Regions from separate parts of the Streptomyces sp. NPDC046122 genome, predicted to be linked through region 3. Evidence: predicted binding sites of a transcription regulator. Region 3 holds the regulator's gene; each other region holds the start of a gene.
What was found. The regulator HrcA, encoded in region 3, represses chaperone genes, less so after heat shock. The targets are predictions, from matches to a motif close to TTNGCACTCNGNNNNNCNGAGTGCNAA.

Region 1: groES (co-chaperone GroES) is a predicted target of HrcA. The motif match lies at 2,451-2,477, and genes of this name have one in related genera.
Region 2: groL (chaperonin GroEL) is a predicted target of HrcA. The motif match lies at 3,075-3,101, and genes of this name have one in related genera.

Annotation. Positions count from the first base shown of each region.
Region 1 is NZ_JBWKLQ010000004.1:60,818-65,839, reverse strand. It holds gene AC07FK_RS13440 (ester cyclase) at 1-174, shown strand, start outside; gene groL (chaperonin GroEL) at 275-1,900, opposite strand; gene groES (co-chaperone GroES) at 1,995-2,303, opposite strand; gene AC07FK_RS13425 (polysaccharide deacetylase family protein) at 2,533-3,387, opposite strand; gene AC07FK_RS13420 (polysaccharide deacetylase family protein) at 3,384-4,304, opposite strand; gene AC07FK_RS13415 (NUDIX hydrolase) at 4,400-4,954, opposite strand; gene AC07FK_RS13410 (hypothetical protein) at 4,970-5,022, opposite strand, start outside.
Region 2 is NZ_JBWKLQ010000005.1:348,476-353,497, forward strand. It holds gene AC07FK_RS17410 (S8 family peptidase) at 1-1,133, opposite strand, end outside; gene groL (chaperonin GroEL) at 1,328-2,950, opposite strand; gene AC07FK_RS17420 (cold-shock protein) at 3,266-3,469, opposite strand; gene AC07FK_RS17425 (MoaD/ThiS family protein) at 3,918-4,193, opposite strand; gene thrC (threonine synthase) at 4,190-5,022, opposite strand, start outside.
Region 3 is NZ_JBWKLQ010000002.1:792,595-797,616, forward strand. It holds gene AC07FK_RS08505 (nitronate monooxygenase) at 1-563, opposite strand, end outside; gene dnaJ (molecular chaperone DnaJ) at 631-1,764, opposite strand; gene hrcA (heat-inducible transcriptional repressor HrcA) at 1,765-2,781, opposite strand; gene AC07FK_RS08520 (MBL fold metallo-hydrolase) at 2,967-3,698, shown strand; gene AC07FK_RS08525 (DUF3097 domain-containing protein) at 3,726-4,556, shown strand; gene hemW (radical SAM family heme chaperone HemW) at 4,654-5,022, opposite strand, start outside.

The DNA of each region.
Region 1 (5,022 bases), on a different contig from region 3:
CTTTGGACGTGGACCGGCACGCACAAGGGCGACTTCATGGGCATCGCGCCCACCGGCAGGCAGTGCACCATGACCGGCACGACGATCTTCCGCTTCCAGGACGGGAAGATCCAGGAGGGCTGGTGGCACATGGACGCCCTGGGCCTGATGCGCCAGCTCGGCGCGCTCGGCTGACCGCGCGTCCGGCCGCCCACGCGCGGCCGGCCGAACGCGAAAGGCCCCCGTTCCCACCGCTGAGCAGCGGGAAACGGGGGCCTTTGCGCGACGCGGTACGTCAGTGGGAGTGGCCGTGGCCGCCGTGGCCGGCGTCCGCCTCTTCCTCGGCCGGCTTCTCGACGACCAGGGTCTCGGTCGTGAGCAGCAGCGACGCGATGGACGCGGCGTTCTCCAGCGCGGAGCGGGTGACCTTGACCGGGTCGATGACGCCGGCCTTGACCAGGTCGCCGTACTCGCCGGTCGCGGCGTTGAAGCCGTGGCCCTTGTCGAGCTCGCTCACCTTGGCGGTGATGACGTAGCCCTCGAGGCCGGCGTTCTCGGCGATCCAGCGCAGCGGCTCGACGACGGCGCGGCGGACGACCGCGACACCCGTGGCCTCGTCGCCGGTCTTGCCCAGGCCGCCCTCGAGCACCTTGGCGGCGTGGACCAGAGCGGAGCCACCACCGGAGACGATGCCCTCCTCGACCGCGGCGCGGGTCGCGGAGATGGCGTCCTCCAGACGGTGCTTCTTCTCCTTGAGCTCCACCTCGGTGGCGGCGCCGACCTTGATCACGCACACACCGCCGGCGAGCTTCGCGAGGCGCTCCTGGAGCTTCTCGCGGTCCCAGTCGGAGTCCGTGGACTCGATCTCGGCCTTGATCTGGTTGACGCGGCCGGCGACCTCGTCGGCGTTGCCGCCGCCGTCGACGATCGTCGTGTCGTCCTTCGTCACGGTCACGCGGCGGGCGGTGCCCAGCACGTCGAGACCGGCCTGGTCGAGCTTGAGGCCGACCTCTTCGGCGATGACGGTCGCACCGGTGAGGGTGGCGATGTCGCCGAGCATGGCCTTGCGGCGGTCACCGAAGCCGGGGGCCTTCACCGCGACGGCGTTGAAGGTGCCACGGATCTTGTTGACGACCAGGGTCGACAGGGCCTCGCCCTCGACGTCCTCGGCGATGATCAGCAGCGGCTTGGAGGCGCCGGCCTGGATGACCTTCTCGAGGAGCGGGAGCAGGTCCTGGATCGAGCCGATCTTGCCCTGGTGGATCAGGATGTACGGGTCGTCGAGGACGGCCTCCATACGCTCCTGGTCGGTCACCATGTACGGCGACAGGTAGCCCTTGTCGAAGGCCATGCCCTCGGTGAAGTCGAGCTCCAGGCCGAAGGTGTTGGACTCCTCGACGGTGATGACACCGTCCTTGCCGACCTTGTCCATCGCCTCGGCGATGAGCTCGCCGACCTGCGAGTCCTGGGCGGAGAGCCCGGCCACGGCGGCGATGTCGGACTTGTCGTCGATCGGACGGGCGTTCGCGAGGAGGTCCTCGGAGATCGCCTTGACCGCGGCGTCGATGCCCTTCTTCAGGGCGGCCGGGGAAGCACCGGCGGCGACGTTGCGCAGACCCTCGCGGACCAGGGCCTGGGCCAGCACGGTGGCGGTGGTGGTGCCGTCACCCGCGATGTCGTTGGTCTTGGTCGCCACCTCCTTCACGAGCTGGGCGCCCAGGTTCTCGTACGGGTCGTCGAGCTCGACCTCACGGGCGATCGTGACACCGTCGTTGGTGATGGTGGGAGCGCCGAACTTCTTGTCGATGACGACGTTGCGGCCCTTGGGGCCGATCGTCACCTTGACCGTGTCGGCAAGCTTGTTGACGCCGCGCTCGAGGGCGCGACGGGCGTCCTCGTCGAACTTCAGAATCTTCGCCATGGAGCTTCTCTGTCCTCTCAAACGAAATGCGCCCCGGGCCGCCCGGCAATCGCTGGGGGCCAGGGGCGCAGATCAAAAGCAATCTTCGGGCGAATTACTTCTCGATGATCGCGAGCACGTCGCGAGCCGAGAGGACGAGGTACTCCTCGCCGCTGTACTTCACCTCGGTGCCGCCGTACTTGCTGTACAGCACGACATCGCCGACGGATACGTCGAGCGGCAGGCGCTCGCCGTTCTCGAAGCGGCCCGGGCCCACGGCCAGGACGACGCCCTCCTGGGGCTTCTCCTTGGCGGTGTCCGGAATGACCAGGCCAGAGGCCGTGGTCTGCTCGGCGTCGAGCGGCTGGACCACAATGCGGTCCTCGAGCGGCTTGATGGCAACCTTGGAGCTGGTGGTCGTCACGGTCCGGTCTCCCCCTTCGGAGATCTCACGGGGTTAACTGATGTGGGGTGGCGACCAGGTGGATCCGTCGTCGCGGGTGCCGGACCTGCCCGTCGCTACTGTTGGCACTCCCCACTGGAGAGTGCCAACGCCGAGACTATGACGCGGTTAGCACTCGGTCAAGCGGAGTGCCAATCCAACGCGGCCGCACGTGTTGACGGAGGCGGTGCGCGGGCGGGTGCCGGAGGGGTCAGAGGTAGTCCTCCAGGCGCGCGACGGCGAAGCCCTGCTCATGGATCCGGCGCAGCATCCGCGTGGTCATCGCGGTGATCGTCGCGCCCTTGAGCTCTGCGGGTCCCCGGAAGTGCGCGAGCACGATCTCGCCCGGCCGCAGCCGGTCGCCGTGCGCGTACCGCAGGTCGTTGATCTGCATCGACGCCCCCCACAGCACCACCGCCTCGGCCCCGCAGTCGCCCGCCGCCCGCAGCGTCTGGTTGTTGTACGCCCCGTACGGTGGCCGGAAGAGCCGGGGCCTGGCCCCGAAACGGGCTTCCAGGCGGTCCTGCTGGCCGCAGATCTGGGCGCGCTGACCGGCGTACGGGAGACCCGGCAGGTACGGGTGGTCGACGGTGTGGTTCTGCACCGTCGAGAGGCCGCCGCCCGCCCGCCGCAGCCGGTCGAAGTGGTCGTATCCGGGGGAGGCCACGCTGTCGGTGAGGAACATGCTGATCGGCAGGTTCAGGTCGTCGACCATTCGCACGAAGGCGGGGTCCCGCTCGGCGCCGTCGTCGAAGGTGAGGAAGACGACCTTGTCGCGGGTCGGTACGCGGTCGACGACGAAGGGGCGCGCCGGTTTGCGCACCGGGGGCGCCGGCGCGGCGCGCAACGGCGCCCGCAGCCCCCACCGGGCGTACGCCGCCGCCGGGGGCGCGGGCGGTGCGTGCGCCGCGAGCGCCCGGGCCCCCGCGTCGCGGACCTTCGGGGCGACGCTGCGGACCGCCTTCCTGCCGAGGCGCTCGATCGGGTCCACGGACTGGGCGCAGCCGGTGAGCGTCAGCGCACCGGCCGCCAGGAGCGCGGCCGTCAGCCGGTGCGCGCGCCTCACAGGTAGTCCTCCAGCCGGGCGACGGCGTACCCCTTGGCCGTGACGGTCTTCATGACCCGCCGGATCATGTCCGGCATGGTGCCCTTCCAGTCCTCCTTGCCGCGGAAGTGCGTGAGGATGATGTCGCCGGGATGCAGGTCGCGGTCCCACTCCCGCCACTCCATCCGGTCGGGGAACGCCTCGGCGGCCCAGAGCGGCACGGCCTTGATGCCGCAGGAGCGGGCGGCACGCAGCGTGTCGGCGTTGTAGTTGCCGTACGGCGGCCTGAACAGCCGGGGCCGCTCGCCGTACCGCTTCTGGATGACGTCCTGCATGCCGCAGATCTCGCGCTTCTGCCGGGCGTACGAGAGGCCCGGCAGGTAGCGGTGGTTGAGGGTGTGGTTGTGCAGGGACACGCCGCGGGCCTGCATGCGGGCGAAGTAGCCGTAGTTCTCGCGCACGAGGTAGTCGCTGAGGAACGCGCTGTAGGGGATGCCCAGCTCGGTCATCATCTTCAGCAGCTTCGGGTCCTTCTCCGCGCCGTCGTCCATCGTCAGGAAGACGACCCGTTCCTTGACCGGGACGGTGGTGAAGACCGGTGGCAGTCCCCGCCCCGCCCCGAAGCCCTTGCGGGTGGTGACCTTCGGCTTCACCGCGGGCGGCGGGGGCGCGGCGAGCGGAGGCCGGGCGAGGCGCCACTTCTTGGCCGCTGCGACGCGCAGGGCCTGGGCGCGCCGCAGCCGTTCGGCGGACCCGGCCAGGTCGCGGACCGGGCCCTGCCGGTACTCCTGCTGCTGGCCGGGGGCGGGTGCGGCGGGCCGCGGGCGCTCGGTGGCGGGCGTGGCGCAGGCGGACGCGAGGGAGGCGGCCAGCAGGACGCCGAGCCCCGCGGCGTACCCACTTCCGGTCCTTTTTACCTTTTGTCGTACTGGTCGCATGGCGTCGCATCCTGCCAGCGCGCACCCCCGGACCCCGGCCGACACCAGCACCGGCGGCGGACCGTCCCCCGGGTGGCCGACAGGCCGCCGAGGTGTCAGCCGTACGCCGCGGCCACCCCCAGCGCGGCCAGCGTGAACCCGTCGCGCACCTCTCCGCGCCGGACCGCCTCGGCCAGCTCCCGCCGCGACCACCAGCGCGCGTCCGCGACCTCGCCGTCGCCGCCCGCGCCCCCGCCCCCCGCGGGCACAGCGCCGTCGGGCACGGTCACCTCCACCACCGCCGCCTCGCTCTCCAGCAGCCCGGAGTCCACGTCCAGGCGGGCCAGGACCCTGGCCTCGCTCCCTTCGACGCCGGTCTCCTCCGCGAGCTCGCGCAGCGCGTCGGCGACCGGGTCGCTCTCCCCGAAACCGCGGGGCAGCTCCCACGCCCACCGCCCTACCGCGGGCCGCCACTGACGGACCATCAGCACGTGGTCGCCGCGCCGGGCCAGCACCACGACACCGGTACGGCCCCCGCCGACCCGCACCCGGTGCAGCTCCACCGCCTGCCCGGAGGGGAGCCGGTAGGTGTCCAGGAAGACGTCGCACCATCTCCCGTCCGGGTCGCCGTAGACCCTGCGCGAACCGGAGCGCTCCACTTCACTGTCCACGGTCACCGTCCATGCTCACTGCCCGTTCGGATCCGCCGTCACCGTCGTCGGCAACTCCACCACATCGC
Region 2 (5,022 bases), on a different contig from region 3:
GGAGTGCCCGGGGTGACGCCCGACAGGACGTTCTTGGTGGACGTGGTGTCCAGCCACGCCGCGATCTCCTCCGTGGTGGCCGTGGGGTTGGTGCTGTTGTAGAGCAGAGCGGTGCCGGCCACGTGGGGTGAGGCCATGGACGTACCGTTCAGGGCGACGCTGCCGCCGCCGAGTTTGGCGGAGACGATCTCGGTGCCCGGCGCGTAGAGCTCCACGCAGGTGCCGTGGTTGGAGAAGGGTGCCTCCGCGTCGGCGCGGTCGGACGCGGCTACGGTGACCACCCGTTCGGCAGAGGCCGGGGAGACGGTGCAGGCGTCCTTCGAGTCGTTGCCCGCCGCCATGATCGGCAGGACACCGCTGTTCGCGAGGGCGTCGGCGGCGTTGTTCACCAGGTCCGACTTGGGGCCGCCGAGCGACGCGTTGAGCACGGCCGGCTTCTCGGGATCCCGTGCCGCGTGGGAGGCCGCCCATTCGAGCCCGGCGACGACCGTGGCGTTGCTGCCGTTGCCCTCGCAGTCGATGACGCGGACGCTGTAGAGCTGCGCACGGCGTGCCACACCGTAGGTCGCGCCTCCCACCGTGCCCGCGACATGGGTGCCGTGCCCCTGGCAGTCCCGCCCGAAGCGCCCCTCGCCCTGGAACGCGTCGAAGCCGAACCGCGCGCGGCCGCCGAACTCGGCGTGGTGGTAGTCGATGCCGGTGTCGAGGATGTACGCGACCCCTCCGGCGCCGGTGGCGGTGGCGGTGAACTGGTTGTCGAGCGGCAGTGCGCGCTGGTCGATCCGGTCCAGGCCCCAGGAGGCGGCGGGCCCCTTCACGGTGACCTTGGCGTCCTGCTCCACGGCGGCCACGTGCGGATCGGCCCGCACGAGCTTCAGTTGGGCGTCGGTCAGCTTGGCGGCGAACCCGTGCATGACCTTGGTGAAACTGAACAGCGGCGTCACGCCCGCCTGGCTCGCCACTTTGGCGACGTCGGACGCGGGTTTCGTTTCGACGAGGTACTGACCCGGGACGGCCTGGTCCACGAGTCTGAGCGGCGCGGGCGTCGAGCGGTCGGGCTCCGCCGCGGAGGCGGACAACGGTCCTACGGTCGCCAGGACAGCCGTGGCGGCGGCCGCGAGGGCGATCCTCATGGAATTCGGCATGGTCACGATGGCACCATGCAGAAACGATCAAGCGCAATCACTCGCCGTGGTGGTTTGAATACATTCAGTAAGTGCACCGAAGTGGGTGAACGCAGAACGCCCGAGGGCGGCACCCCCGCAGTGGGAGTGCCGCCCTCGGTCGCGTACGGCAGTACGCGAATGGAGTCGCTGATCCTGACGGATCAGAAGTCCATGTCACCGCCCGGCATGCCGCCGCCTGCGGGGGCACCGGCCTTCTCGGGCTTGTCGGCGATGACCGCCTCCGTGGTGAGGAACAGCGCGGCGATGGACGCGGCGTTCTGCAGCGCGGAACGCGTGACCTTCGCCGGGTCGATGATGCCCTCGGCGATCATGTCGACGTACTCGCCGGTCGCGGCGTTCAGGCCGTGGCCGAGCGGCAGGTTGCGCACCTTCTCGACGATGACGCCGCCCTCGAGACCACCGTTGACGGCGATCTGCTTCAGCGGAGCCTCCAGCGCGAGCTTCACGGCGTTGGCGCCGGTCGCCTCGTCGCCCTGGAGCTCGAGCTTCTCGAAGACGGCCGTGGCCTGGAGCAGCGCCACGCCACCACCGGCGACGATGCCCTCCTCGACGGCGGCCTTGGCGTTGCGCACCGCGTCCTCGATGCGGTGCTTGCGCTCCTTGAGCTCGACCTCGGTGGCGGCGCCGGCCTTGATGACGGCAACGCCGCCGGCAAGCTTCGCCAGACGCTCCTGGAGCTTCTCGCGGTCGTAGTCCGAGTCGGAGTTCTCGATCTCGGCACGGATCTGGTTGACGCGACCCTGGACCTGGTCGCTGTCACCGGCGCCGTCGACGATCGTGGTCTCGTCCTTGGTGATGACGACCTTGCGGGCGCGGCCGAGCAGGTCGAGACCGGCGTTCTCCAGCTTGAGGCCGACCTCCTCGGAGATGACGGTGCCACCGGTGAGGATGGCGATGTCGCCGAGCATGGCCTTGCGGCGGTCACCGAAGCCCGGAGCCTTGACGGCGACGGACTTGAAGGTGCCACGGATCTTGTTGACGACGAGCGTGGACAGCGCCTCGCCCTCGACGTCCTCCGCGATGATCAGCAGCGGCTTGCCCGACTGCATGACCTTCTCCAGCAGCGGAAGGAGGTCCTTCACGTTGGAGATCTTGGAGTTGACGATCAGGATGTACGGGTCGTCGAGCGACGACTCCATGCGCTCCATGTCGGTGGCGAAGTACGCCGAGATGTAGCCCTTGTCGAAGCGCATGCCCTCGGTGAGCTCGAGCTCGAGCCCGAAGGTCTGCGACTCCTCGACGGTGATGACGCCTTCCTTGCCGACCTTGTCCATCGCCTCGGCGATGAGCTCGCCGATCTGGGTGTCGGCGGCGGAGATGGAGGCCGTAGAAGCGATCTGCTCCTTGGTCTCCACGTCCTTGGCCTGCTCAAGGAGAGCGGCGGAGACGGCCTCGACGGCCTTCTCGATGCCGCGCTTGAGGGCCATCGGGTTGGCGCCGGCGGCGACGTTGCGCAGGCCCTCGCGGACCAGAGCCTGGGCGAGGACAGTCGCGGTCGTCGTACCGTCACCGGCGACGTCGTCGGTCTTCTTCGCGACTTCCTTGACCAGCTCGGCGCCGATCTTCTCGTACGGGTCCTCGAGCTCGATCTCCTTGGCGATGGAAACACCATCGTTGGTGATCGTGGGGGCGCCCCACTTCTTCTCGAGGACGACGTTACGGCCCTTGGGGCCGAGGGTGACCTTGACGGCGTCGGCGAGCTGGTTCATCCCGCGCTCGAGACCGCGCCGTGCCTCCTCGTCGAACGCGATGATCTTGGCCATGTGAAGTGGTCCTCCCGGACTGGGGTGGATTCTCCGGACCGAGTGGCGCCCGCGACGGACGGCCAGCCTGCCTGGTGGTTTTCCTTGTCCCACCCGGCCTGCGGGCCTCACCGGCCCGGTCCTTCTGTCACTCTCGCTGGGAGAGTGCTAACAGTGCTAACGCCAATGATTAGCACTCGACCCCTTCGAGTGCAAGCGTCCCCCTCGGATGTGGACAGACGTCCGGAGGCGGCCCGGCACGCAGGAAGGGCCTGTACCCGGTGCGGGGTACAGACCCTTCATGCGTGAGTGCGTCGGTGGCCGATCGCGCCGAGATCAGACGGCGAGCTTGACCATGTCCGCCTGCGGACCCTTCTGGCCCTGCGAGATCTCGAATTCGACTCGCTGACCTTCTTCAAGGGTGCGGTACCCGTCCATCTGGATCGCGCTGTAGTGGACGAAAACATCCGCACCACCGTCGACCGCGATGAAGCCGTACCCCTTCTCCGCGTTGAACCACTTGACGGTGCCCTGAGCCATGCCTAACTCCCCTATTACTGGCCCTTGCACAGGACCGCACTTCGCGGGCCCTGGGTCAGACTCCTCCGCCCTCCGACAGGAGAGGGCGTGCGCCGGAACGCGTCGACCGCCGCTGAATGTATCTGCCCAACTGCCCTCTGCAACAGGTCAATCCGACGAGAAATCTGGGCATGGATGAACGCGCGAAAGCGAATAATCCTCAGGTTTCCCGGGCAAGTCGGTCCGGACAAGCCGCACACGGGCGGGCAATTCGGTCCGGTACTTTGACTGCTTCTCACCGCGCGGGGCCGCATTCTCATATGCGTCCGGCACAGGCGGTGGAGGGGGTTTCCCCAACTGTACCGCGCTCAACCATGCAGAATTGCCCCCTCCGCTTTCTGTGGCGGAGGGGGCAATCGACGTGCGGAGGAGTGCGTGAAGCGGAATCAGCCACTCGCTCGGCTGGAAATCAGCCTCCGGCGACGGCCGGAATGATCGAGACGCCGGCGCCGTCGGGCGTGGCGGTCTCCAGGCCCTGCTCGAAGCGCACGTCGTCGTCGTTGACGTACACGTTCACGAAGCGCCGCAGCTTGCCCTGGTCGTCCAGCACACGGGCCGCGATGCCCGCGTGGTTCTTCTCCAGGTCGGCGATGACGTCGGCGAGGGTCGCCCCCTCGGCCGCGACCTCGGCCTTGCCGTCCGTGTACGTACGGAGAATCGTCGGGATGCGGACGTTGACACTCATGCGAGGCCAGCCTCTCGGAAAGAGTCCAGGTTGGGGCGGATGACGGCGGACTGGCCCGTGGTCGGGGCCACCGCCTCGAGGGTCTTCAGGCCGTCGCCCGTGTTGAGCACGACGGTGGTGAGGGTGGGGTCCAGCAGCCCGGCCTCGATGAGCTTCTTCGTCACGCCGACGGTCACGCCGCCCGCGGTCTCCGCGAAGATGCCCTCCGTCTCGGCCAGCAGCTTGATCGACTCCACGACCTGCTCGTCGTTGACGTCCTCGACCGCGCCGCCCGTGCGCCGGGCGATGTCCAGAACGTACGGGCCGTCCGCCGGGTTGCCGATCGCGAGCGACTTGGCGATCGTGTTCGGCTTCTGCGGCCGTACGACGTCGTGCCCGGCCTTGAAGGCCGTCGACACCGGCGAGCAGCCCTCGGCCTGGGCGCCGAAGATCTTGTACGGCTTGTCCTCGACCAGACCCAGGGCGATGAGCTCCTTCAGCCCCTTGTCGATCTTCGTGAGCTGGGAGCCCGAGGCGATCGGGATGACGAGCTGGTCCGGCAGCTGCCAGCCGAGCTGCTCGCAGATCTCGTACGCCAGGGTCTTGGAGCCCTCGCCGTAGTACGGGCGCAGGTTGACGTTGACGAATCCCCAGCCCTCGCCCAGCGGGTCGCCGATGAGCTCCGAGCAGAAGCGGTTGACGTCGTCGTAGTTGCCCTCGATGCCGACCAGCTCGCCGCCGTAGACCGAGGCCATGACGACCTTGCCCTGCTCCAGGTCGTGCGGGATGAACACGCACGAGCGGAAACCTGCCCGCGCGGCGGCGGCGCCGACCGCGCCGGCGAGGTTGC
Region 3 (5,022 bases):
TTGGGGTCGTCGCGGTGCGTTCCCTGGTGGCCGCCCGCCTCGACGCCCTGGACGCACACCGCGTCGGCGCCGGTCCACTGCGCGGCCTGGGCCTCCTCGGGCGTGGTCACGGTGACGACGGTGAGGGTGCCGGCCTTGGCGAAGGCGTCGAGGACCGGGCGGGTGGGGCAGCCGAAGGTGAAGGAGACGACGGGGACCGGGTCGTCGATGAGGATGGCCAGCTTGGCTTCGTAGCCGTCGTCGGCGCAGTTGTCGGGTTCGCCGAGGGGGGTGTCGTACCAGTCGGCCTCGCCGGCGAGCTGGTGGCGGTAGACCTCGACGGCGGCGGGGTCGACGTGGCTCGGCTGCGGCATGAAGAGGTTGACGCCGAACGGCCGGCTCGTCAGACCCCGCAGCTGCTTGATCTCCTCGTACATGCCGTCCGCGGTCTTGTAACCGGCGGCGAGGAACCCGAGACCGCCGGCATCGCAGACGGCGGCGGCGAGCTGAGGACTGGAGGCGCCGCCCGCCATGGGGGCCTGCACGATCGGATAACGGCAGAGATCGGTCAGTGCGGAGGACATGAACGCATCGTTTCATGCCCTCCGCACTGCGCCGAATCCAGGCTTCCGCCTCCGCGGAGGCAAGCGCCTACCGCCCGTTGAACGCGTCCTTCAGGCGCGAGAACAAGCCCTGCTGCCCCGGCTGGAACTGCCCCGTGGGGCGTTCCTCGCCGCGCAGCTTCGCGAGCTGGCGCATCAGGTCCTCCTGCTGCGGGTCCAGCTTCGACGGGGTCAGGACCTCGACGTGCACGATGAGGTCGCCGCGTCCGCCGCCGCGCAGGTGCGTGACGCCGCGCCCGTGCAGCGGGATCGACTGACCGGACTGCGTGCCCGGACGTACGTCGATCTCCTCGATCCCGTCGAGCGTCTCCAGCGGACACTTCGTGCCCAGCGCGGCCGCCGTCATCGGGATGGTGACCGTGCAGTGCAGGTCGTCGCCGCGCCGCTGGAACACCGCGTGCGGCAGCTCGTGGATCTCGACGTACAGGTCACCGGCGGGGCCGCCGCCGGGGCCGACCTCGCCCTCGCCCGCGAGCTGGATGCGGGTCCCGTTGTCGACACCGGCCGGGATCTTGACCGTGAGCGTCCGGCGCGAGCGCACGCGCCCGTCGCCCGCGCACTCCGGGCACGGGGTCGGTACGACCGTGCCGAAGCCCTGGCACTGCGGGCAGGGGCGCGAGGTCATGACCTGGCCCAGGAAGGACCGCGTGACCTGCGAGACCTCACCGCGGCCGCGGCACATGTCACAGGTCTGGGCGGAGGTGCCGGGTGCGGCGCCCTCGCCCGAGCACGTGGTGCACACGACGGCCGTGTCGACCTGGATGTCCTTCGTGGTGCCGAAGGCCGCCTCGTTGAGGTCGATCTCCAGCCGGATCATCGCGTCCTGGCCGCGCCGCGTGCGCGACCTCGGGCCGCGCTGCGACGCCGTGCCGAAGAACGCGTCCATGATGTCGGAGAAGTTGCCGAAGCCGCCCTGGCCGAAGCCGCCGGCTCCGCCGCCGGCCTGCGAGAGGGGGTCGCCGCCGAGGTCGTAGACCTGCTTCTTCTGCGGGTCCGACAACACCTCGTAGGCGGCGTTGATCTCCTTGAAACGCTCCTGCGTCTTGGGATCGGGATTCACGTCCGGGTGGAGCTCGCGCGCCAGCCGCCGGAATGCCTTCTTGATCTCGTCCTGGGAAGCGTCGCGGCGTACGCCGAGTACGGCGTAGTAGTCGGTGGCCACTTACGACTCCGCCAGGATCTGTCCGACGTAACGTGCCACTGCGCGTACCGCTCCCATCGTTCCGGGGTAGTCCATGCGGGTCGGTCCGACCACGCCGAGTTTGGCGACTGCTTCGTCGCCCGAACCGTAGCCGACCGCGACGACGGACGTGGAGCTGAGCCCTTCGTGGGCGTTCTCGTGCCCGATTCGTACGGTCATGCCTGAGTCCGTTGCCTCACCCAGCAGCTTGAGGAGCACGACCTGCTCCTCCAGCGCCTCCAGCACCGGCCGGATGGTGAGGGGGAAATCGTGCCCGAAGCGGGTGAGATTGGCGGTGCCGCCGATCATCAGCCGCTCCTCGGTCTCCTCGACCAGAGTCTCCAGGAGGGAGGAGAGCACCGTGGACACGGTACCCCGGTCCTCCGACTCGAAGGATTCGGGAAGGTCCTGCACCAGCTGCGGCACGTCCGCGAAGCGGCGGCCCACGACCCGGCTGTTGAGCCGGGCGCGCAGGTCCGCGAGGGACGTCTCGCCGAAGGGCGCGGGGCAGTCGATCATGCGCTGCTCGACCCGGCCGGTGTCCGTGATGAGCACGAGCATCAGGCGGGCGGGAGCCAGCGAGAGGAGTTCCACATGCCGGACCGTCGACCGGGTCAGCGACGGGTACTGCACGACGGCGACCTGCCGGGTCAGCTGCGCGAGCAGCCGGACCGTACGGGCCACGACGTCGTCGAGGTCGACCGCCCCGTCCATGAAGTTCTGGATGGCGCGGCGCTCGGGCGACGACAGGGGCTTGACGCCCGCGAGCTTGTCGACGAAAAGCCGGTAGCCCTTGTCCGTCGGGATGCGCCCGGCGCTCGTGTGCGGCTGGGCGATGAAGCCCTCGTCCTCCAGGACGGCCATGTCGTTGCGGACGGTGGCCGGAGACACGCCGAGCTTGTGCCGCTCCGTGAGCGCCTTGGAGCCCACGGGCTCCTCGGTACCCACGTAGTCCTGAACGATGGCGCGCAGCACCTCAAGTCTGCGTTCGCTGAGCATCTCGCACCACCTCCAGCTGATCGGTCGTTCGGCCTGCGCCTGGCACTCGCTGCGGGCGAGTGCCAGCAGTCCCCGGCAAGTGTACGGCGGGCAGGTACGCCGCGGGCAAGGGCAGCCGGTCACGTTGTCGCGCGACGGCGCTGTTCAGCGGGCGAGGTCCCCGGTGATGGCACTAGCGTCGCGGTATGGACGTCAGTTGGGAAGAGGCGGGCTGGGAGCGGCTCGCGCAGGGCGTGGGGCGACGCCGCATGCCCGTCTGGGACGCGACGGTGGGCCTGGTCGCCGGGGGCGACGGCCGGGCGCTGATGATCGACACGGGAGCGACTCTGCGGGAGGGCGTGGAGCTGCGGACCCAGGCGCAGCGGCTCCTCGGCCCCGGCCGGAGAGTGACGCATATCGCGCTCACCCACCCCCATTTCGACCACGTGCTCGGTACGGCGGCGTTCGCGGGCGCCCAGGTCTACGGGGCGGTCGGCGTGGACGAGCTGCTGCGCCGCGAGCGGGACGAGCTGCGGGACGACGCCGTGCGGCACGGCGTCGAACGGGGCGCGGCGGCTGAGGCGACGGACGTACTGGTGGCGCCGCACCACCTGGTGTGCGGCGAGTGGACGCTGGACCTGGGCGGCGGCCGCCAGGTGCTGCTCGCCAACGTCGGCCCCGGGCACAGCGGCCACGACCTGGCGGTACTGGTGCCCGGGAGCCCGGAGGTGGTCTTCTGCGGCGACCTGGTCGAGGAGTCCGGCACCCCCCAGGCCGGCTCCGACGCCCACCCGGCCCGCTGGCCGGCGGCCCTGGACCGGCTGCTCGCGCTGGGCGGCGAGAACGCGGCGTACGTGCCGGGGCACGGGGCGGTCGTGGACGCGGCGTACGTGCGGGCGCAGCGTGACGCGCTGGCGGAGCGATTCGGCGCGTCCTGAACTGGGGTCGGTACTATCGTCGGCCCAATGCGCAGCCGACAGTACGGGCCGGATCTCACCCCGCCCTGGAAGAAGACCGCTCCCGTTCCCGAGGTGGCCGCCGAGGCCGACCTGGTGGTGGAGGAGGTCGGCACCGGTTTCTGCGGTGCCGTGGTCCGGTGCGAGAAGACGGCGCAGGGCCCGGTGGTGACCCTGGAGGACCGCTTCGGCAAGCACCGGGTGTTCCCGATGGAACCGCGCGGCTTCCTGCTGGAGGGCCGCGTCGTCACCCTGGTGCGCCCGTCGGCCGCCGCCGCGTCGCGTCCGGCCCGTACGGCGTCGGGCTCGGTGGCCGTTCCGGGGGCGCGGGCGCGGGTGGCGCGGGCCGGGCGGATCTACGTCGAGGGGCGCCACGACGCGGAACTGGTCGAGCGGGTGTGGGGCCACGACCTGCGCATCGAGGGCGTGGTCGTGGAGTACCTGGAGGGCATCGACGACCTGCCCGCGATCGTCGCGGAGTTCGGTCCGGCCCCGGACGCGCGTCTGGGCGTCCTGGTCGACCACCTGGTCCCGGGCTCGAAGGAGTCCCGCATCGCCGGCCAGGTCACGGACGCGAACGTCCTGGTGGTCGGCCACCCGTACATCGACGTGTGGGAGGCGGTGAAGCCGTCGGCGGTGGGCATCGCCGCCTGGCCGAAGGTGCCACGGGGGCAGGACTGGAAGACGGGCGTGTGCCGGGGGCTGGGCTGGCCGGAGAACACGGGGGCGGCGTGGCAGCGGATCCTGGGCTCGGTCCACTCGTACCGCGACCTGGAGCCGGCGCTGCTGGGGCGGGTCGAGGAGCTGATCGATTTCGTTACGGCCGACGGTGACGCCTGATCTTGGGCAGCGTCGGGAAATCCGACGTTTCAGCCCGACGTCGTCGTGCTGGAGCGCGGTGCCGGACCCGAATCAGGACGGTTCACTCGGGGGGTGATCAGTCCACCAGGTCCCGCACCACCGCGTCCGCCAGCAGGCGGCCCTTCAGCGTGAGCACCGCCCGCCCGTCCGCGTACGGCCCGGCGTCGAGCAGGCCGTCCCGCAATGCCCGGTCCGCCGCCGCCCGGCCCGCGGGCAGCAGCAAGGACAGGGGCGCGCCCTCCCGCAGCCGCAGCTCCAGCAGGATGCGCTCCACGCGCCGGTCCTCCGCCGGAAGCACCTCGCGGCCGGCCCCCGGCGAGCGCCCGTCCCCCAGGGCCTGGGCGTACGCGCCCGGGTGCTTGACGTTCCACCACCGCACGCCGCCCACGTGGCTGTGCGCGCCGGGGCCCGCGCCCCACCAGTCCGCCCCGCGCCAGTACAGCTC